Regions from separate parts of the Streptomyces sp. NBC_00859 genome, predicted to be linked through region 1. Evidence: riboswitches for the same ligand, from Rfam matches in the RefSeq annotation. Region 1 holds a riboswitch; the other holds the start of a gene.
What was found. A riboswitch is a leader RNA that binds a small molecule or an ion and turns the genes downstream of it on or off. The one in region 1 is predicted to bind cyclic di-AMP.
Positions count from the first base shown of each region.

Region 1 (3,254 bases):
CGGCGACCTGGCGGAGACCGATCTGGACGCGGTGCTCTCCGAGAGCCTCGGCGAGTGGAAGGGCAACGCGGGCACACCCCGCCCGGTACCTCCCATCACCGCGGACGACACCGGCCGGGTGGTCGTCGTGGACCGCCCGGGAGCGGTCCAGACACAGCTCCTCATCGGCCGGATCGGGGCCGACAGGCACGACCGGGTCTGGCCGGCCCAGGTCCTCGGTACCTACTGCCTGGGCGGGACACTGACCTCCCGGCTGGACCGTGTCCTGCGGGAGGAGAAGGGCTACACCTACGGGGTGCGGGCCTTCAGCCAGGTCCTCCGCTCCGCGGCCGACGGGACCGGCGCCGCCATGCTCGCCATCAGCGGTTCGGTGGACACCGAGTCGACCGGGCCCGCGCTCGACGACCTCTGGAAGGTGCTCAGGACGCTGGCGGCCGACGGGCTGACCGACGCCGAACGGGATATCGCCGTGCAGAATCTGGTGGGCGTCGCCCCGCTGAAGTACGAGACGGCAGCCGCGGTCGCGGCCACGCTCGCCGACCAGGTCGAGCAGCACCTGCCGGACGACTTCCAGGCGCAGCTGTACGCACGCCTCGCCGAGACCGGCACGGTCGAGGCGACGGCCGCCGTGGTCAGCGCGTTCCCCGACGACCGTCTCGTGACGGTGCTGGTGGGCGACGCGGCGCAGATCGTCGAGCAGGTCAGGGCGCTGGGTATCGGCGAGGTGACGGTGGTCGCGAGCTGAGGTCCCGGCGGCGCCGGGCCGCCGCGGCGAGGCGGACCCGCGGGGTCCCGGTGGGCGCACTGCCCACCGGGACCCCGTTTCCCTTTCGCGGCGTACGTCGACATCTGTCCCACTTATCCATAAGCCGGCGCTCCGTCCTGTGGCATGTGCTACAAAAACGGTGGCCCGTTTGGTGCAGCCGGGACCGACCGTTTAGCGTCGCTCTCGCTGTCCGCCGGACGTAAGCCGCAACCGCGGCGCCGGGCAGCGATCGCCGAGTCCCCGTCAGGCGCGAGCCCGGGGAGCCGGGGACCCACTCAGTCCCTGGGGTGAATCGGGGCCGCTTCCCAGGAGCGGGCCCGTAGGAGACCTTCCTGCTCCGAACCCGTCAGCTAACCCGGTAGGCGAGAGGGAAGGAAAGGACCAGCCCCTTCATGGCGTTCAGCCGCCCTACCGGGAAGCACCGTGCCCCGAACCGCCTGACCCGCAGGACCGCGAGCGTCGCCGGAGTCGCCACTCTCGCCACGGCCGGTGTCATCGGCACCCTCGCCTCACCCGCGATGGCCGAAGGACCCGAGGTCCCCGCCGCCCAGCAGACCCGCCTCGACCGCACCATCTTCGTCGAGGACACCGTCGCCGACCGGATATCGGCGCAGGCCACCGCGCAGCAGCACGAGGCCGCCCGCGCCGAGGCAAGGGCGAAGGCCGTGGCGAAAGCGAAGGCCGCCGCGAAGGCGAAGGCCGAGCGGGAGCGTGAGGCCAAGGCGGCCGAGCAGCGCGCGGCGCGCGCCGCGGCCCGTAAGCGGCTCAACGCCTTCGTGCCTCCTGTGGCCAACTCGTACGTCTCCACCGGCTACAAGACCGGCGGCAGCCTCTGGTCGTCCGGCAGCCACACCGGTATCGACTTCCACGCCGCGAGCGGCACCCCGGTCCACGCCGTCGGAGCCGGCACGGTCGTGGAGGCCGGCTGGGGCGGTGCGTACGGCAACAACATCGTCATCAAGATGCACGACGGCACGTACACGCAGTACGGCCACCTCTCGTCCATCGGCGTCTCGGTCGGTCAGTCCGTCACATCGGACCAGCAGATCGCACTCTCCGGCGCCACCGGCAACGCCACGGGTCCGCACCTGCACTTCGAGGCCCGCTCCGGCCCCGACTACGGCTCGGACATCGACCCCGTCGCGTACCTGCGCTCGCACGGCGTCCACGTCTGACCCTCTGTGTCCCGCAAGGCCCCGGTGCTCGACGCGCCGGGGCCCCGCCCGTTCCGGCTGTTCGCACGGACCGTTTTCGCATGGCCAAAAGATATCCATGATTTACCGGGCGCCTTCGGGAATTAACCTTCGCTGTCATAAGGTCGCCGCACAGGTGCGGAAAGACCGCGATATGCGGGCTTCGATGCGGAGGTTCGGTCATGCGCATTCCCGCGCAATCGGTATGCACGGCAATCCGTGACGACATCATCTCGGGAGTGTTCGAGCGAGGCGGCCGGCTGACCGAGGAAGTGCTCGCGCGCCGCTACGGTGTCTCCCGCGTCCCCGTCCGCGAGGCCCTGCGGACCCTGGAGTCGGAGGGGTTCGTGGTCACCCGCCGCCACGCCGGTGCCTGCGTCGCCGAACCGACCGAGCGGGAGGCGGCCGACCTGCTGGAGATACGGATGCTGCTGGAGCCGATGGGGGCGGCCCGCGCGGCCCAGCGGCGTACCGAAGCCCACCTGAAGGTGTTGCGAGGCCTCGTCAGACTGGGCCAGGAACGGGCCAGGCGTGGCCAGGGCGAGGACCTGCGGTCACTCGGCGGCTGGTTCCACGAGACCCTCGCGCAGGCCTCGGGCAGCTCGGCGCTGACCACGCTGCTCGGTCAGCTGCGGCAGAAGATCAGCTGGATGTACGCCGTGGACCAGCCGGTCCGTCCTGTCGTGTCCTGGGCGGAGCACGGCTCCATCGTGGACGCGGTGGCACGCGGCGACGCGGACCGGGCGCGCGCCCTGACCGCGGTGCACGCCGAGCACGCCACGCAGGCGCACCGGCTGCGGAAACCGGGGCGCGTGAGGGATTCGCAACATGCTGTAAACATTGCGAGCACCGCCGATTAACAGTCCGGCCGTATAACAGACCTGCTGTATACGGAGAGAGCGTTATCCGATTCGGCCCGTCTCTCTCCCTGCTGCTCCGCGCTGCCTTTTCGCGGTCTGCTTTTACGATATCCGGGCCCACAGGTCCGGAACGCAGAATTGGCCGGAAACGCGGAGCCGCGGCGTCCCGAATTCGGGAACGCCGCGGCCCGGAAGTGCTGGATGTGCGGGCCCGGACTCAGACGGTCTCGGGGAGCTCGTCGAGACCGTCGGCGACGAGCTTCGCCAGCCGGTCCAGGGCGCCGTCCGCGCCGTCCACGTCCGAGGTGAGCACGATCTCCTCGCCGCCCTCCACGCCGAGCCCGAGGACCGCGAGCATCGACGCCGCGTTGACCGGCTTGCTGTCGCCCTTCGCGATCGTCACCGGGACGCCGGAAGCCGTGGTGGCACGGACGA
Region 1 covers NZ_CP108826.1:1,877,587-1,880,840, reverse strand. The annotation lists gene OG584_RS07705 (M16 family metallopeptidase) at 1-745, shown strand, start outside; cyclic di-AMP (ydaO/yuaA leader) riboswitch at 987-1,146, shown strand; gene OG584_RS07700 (M23 family metallopeptidase) at 1,159-1,941, shown strand; gene OG584_RS07695 (GntR family transcriptional regulator) at 2,142-2,819, shown strand; gene OG584_RS07690 (HPr family phosphocarrier protein) at 3,037-3,254, opposite strand, start outside.

Region 2 (3,254 bases), 5.2 Mb from region 1:
TCTCGCGGCTGCGGCTCACCGCACGTGCCGACCTGACGCCGGAACAGATCGAGTGGGCGGTGGACACGGTCCTGCGGACCGCGCCCACCGGATGACCGCTGCCGGTTACCCCACGCGTCGCAGTTCCCGGTCGCGTAACGCGGCCAGGAAGCTGGTCCAGGTGCCCGCTGCGAAAAGCAGCGCGGGGCGGTTCACACGCTTGGAGTCCCGGACGGCCAGCAGGCCGCCGTCGAGTGACGCGGCCTCGACACAGTTGTTCATCCCGGTACTGCGGCTGCTGCGCCGCCACTGAGCACGGGGCAGACAGGTGCTGGGAAGCGGAGCACGGGACTGAGAACTGCTGGAAGGGAAGGGCGTAGTTCGTGCGGACATGATGACTCCCTAGACGCCGTCAGCGACCCCGGCGATGAGATCCAACGATTCCTTCTGTGGAAGGGCGAGCGCCTGGATCCTGCGGAACGCGGCGCTGTACGCCTCAAGGTCTTCTTTCCGTTCCAGATAGCGGCTAGTCATCAAGTGGTCGAGAACGACCACATCCAGATCAATGATGTTCGGAAAGGAGAAGATTGTGAAAGAGCCGGTCAGTCCGATATATCCGCCGACGGCGAATGGCATGACCTGCAGGTTCACATGGGGAAGCTGCGCGACCTCCCTCACGTGCCGCAACTGCTCCGCCATCACCCGGAGGCCGCCGATCCGCCGGTGCAGAGCCGCTTCATCGACGACCGCACTGAGCTCCAGGGGCGGATCCGCGCTCAGTACCCTCTGCCGGGCCAGTCGTACGTCGACCAGTGAGTCCACGGTCCGGGCGGCCGGTCCGTCCAGTGAAGCCCGCGTCACCGCTTTCGCGTAGCCGGGTGTCTGCAGCAGCCCCGGCATCACCGACGTTTCGAAGGTGTGAGCCGTGCACGCCTGGGACTCCAGTCTGATGAAGTCCCGGTACTGCGCGGGCAGCAGGCCCCGGTAGGTGTGCCACCAACCGGCACCCTCGGCGGCCCCCGCGCCGGACAGTGCCTCCAGGAGCTCGCGCTGGCGGTCGTCCCGTACCCCGTAGGCATCGAGCAGCAGCACCACGTCCGACGGCCGTACGCCGCTGCGGCCCGTCTCGATCCTGCTCACCTTCGACTGGTGCCAGCCCACCAGCCGGGCTGCGGACGCGCTGGTCAGACCGGCCAGGACGCGCAACCGACGCAGCTCCGCGCCGAGTTTGACGCGGCGCACCGCCGGGCTGCTGCGCACGCGGCTCTCCCTCCGGCCGGCCGTTTCCGCAAACGTGCCAGACCGGACGTCAAATACGGCTCCGCGTCGCAGAGTTCATCACTTTGAGCGACAGATATATGCACATCTTGGTGGATGACGGGTACTGCGGTCACTATGAGTGTCACGCTGGTACAAAGCGCCACCCGAAGCCGTCCTCGGAGTGCATTCGTCACGAGGCCGGCGCCTTCATCGGTGGGAAAGGGGCAGGCCGCCATGGCAGACCACCAGGAAGCATCCGTCACGCTGCCGAGCGAGCCGGCCTCGGTTCCGGCAGCGCGGACGTTCGTGGCCCGAGTGCTCACCGAATGGGGGCTGTCTCCTGAAGCCGAGCTGGCCGACACCATCAGGCTGATCGTCTCGGAGCTCGCGACCAACGCGGTGCAGCACACCTTCGGGGCGTCGCCCACCTTCACCGTGGAAACCGTCCTCGAGCGGGACGAACGGCTCTGTATCGGCGTCACTGACAGTCATCCGCGCTGGCCCCAACGCCTGCCCGCTGCCGTACAGCAGGACAACGGCCGGGGCATGGTCATCATCCGCTGGCTCGCAGCCGAGAACGGCGGCCGGCTGACCGTCACGCCCACCCGGGAGGGCGGCAAGACGGTATGGATCGCCCTGCCCTGGACTGCCACGGCCCAGGGCTGAACGCACCTGCGAACAGAGGAACTTACGGCATCAGGGGGCTTACGGCTTCAGCCCACCCGGCCGTACCAGACGCTGCCGGTCCAGATCTTCTCCAGCCTCACCACTGCGCCGGTCTTGGGGGAGTGCCAGATCTTCCCGTGCCCGGCGTAAATACCGACGTGGTAGACGCTGCGGCCGTAGTGGAAGAACACCAGGTCGCCCCGGGCCCGTCCGGAGGCCGAGATGTGGCGCACCCGGTTGTACTGCGCCTGAGCGGTGCGCGGCAGTTTCTTCCCTGCCTGTTTGTACGAGTAGAGCGTCAGCCCCGAGCAGTCGAACCGCGATGGCCCCGCCGCCCCCCACTGATAGGGCGAGCCCTTCTTGGAGGCCGCTACCTGCACGGCTCTGACGGCGTGCATGGCGGCCTGGGCTTCGGTGGTCGCACCCGGCGCCAGAGAGGTCCCCGCAACTGCGGCGAGGGTGAGGGCCGAGGCGGTTCCGGCCCGGGTGAGCAGAGACGGGATATGAATCTGCGCAGTCATGCGCAACCCTTCGCAAACCGCCTGTGAAGGATGACCTGTCGGGTTCGGGCCGGCGAAGTTGCCCGGCCGCCCGGCGGAACAGCCGACTGATCAAGTCGGTTGCCCGCCGGGCGGCTTCACCCCAAGGAGCGACGTCGCTGTCGCCCCGGACTGCTTGGGTCCTCCACTCCTGCCGATCCACTCGTGTCGACCAGACATCCGGGTACGGCGGCAGGACTCGGCGTCCGCCCGGACCGCCCCGCCGTGGTGGCGGGGGCTTGTCGTCTCCCGGATCTTCACCCATGGCAGGGCGGATTTCTGGCTGACCGCGCCGATTTGTACTGGTTCGTGCCGATGGCCTGTTCGGGTGGATACCGACGGCGCTGCGGCAGGTTTTCCTGTGGCCGCACGTCCCCCACCTGGGGCGGAGCAGTAGTCAGGGGCGGGTCGGCCGGTGCGATGTGCAACTCGGCGCGACAGCCGGAACACCGCCCGGCTACGCCTTCCGGGGGGCGTCCATCGGTGTAACGGCGCCCGCCGAAAGGATGGGCGGGCCGCCTGCCGGCCGAGTGGGCGCCGGGTGCTGGGCGCGGCAGCGGTGCCCGGCCGAACTCCTCTGTCCCGGTTCCGCGTTGCGGGCCGCTGTGGCGACCGGGGCCCAACCGCCGGGCGGACGGGCCCGATGCAGGGCCCTTTGGCTGGGGCTGAACCGCTCATCGGACCAGGATCTCCGCATTTCGGGTTGGCAAAGAACCCCGATGCGCCCTGTTGTCAGGGACTGTTCACACGCAAGGATCCCCGTACGTACTGGAGAGCGCCGTGCGAACGGCGCTTCGCAGAGGGGGAGGT
Region 2 covers NZ_CP108826.1:7,091,549-7,094,802, forward strand. The annotation lists gene OG584_RS31250 (8-amino-7-oxononanoate synthase) at 1-95, shown strand, start outside; gene OG584_RS31255 (DUF397 domain-containing protein) at 106-372, opposite strand; gene OG584_RS31260 (helix-turn-helix domain-containing protein) at 382-1,239, opposite strand; gene OG584_RS31265 (ATP-binding protein) at 1,474-1,905, shown strand; gene OG584_RS31270 (C40 family peptidase) at 1,953-2,426, opposite strand; cyclic di-AMP (ydaO/yuaA leader) riboswitch at 2,430-2,646, opposite strand.
Region 2: linked by a shared signal. The riboswitch ahead of OG584_RS31270 (C40 family peptidase) and the one ahead of OG584_RS07700 (M23 family metallopeptidase) in region 1 are both predicted to bind cyclic di-AMP.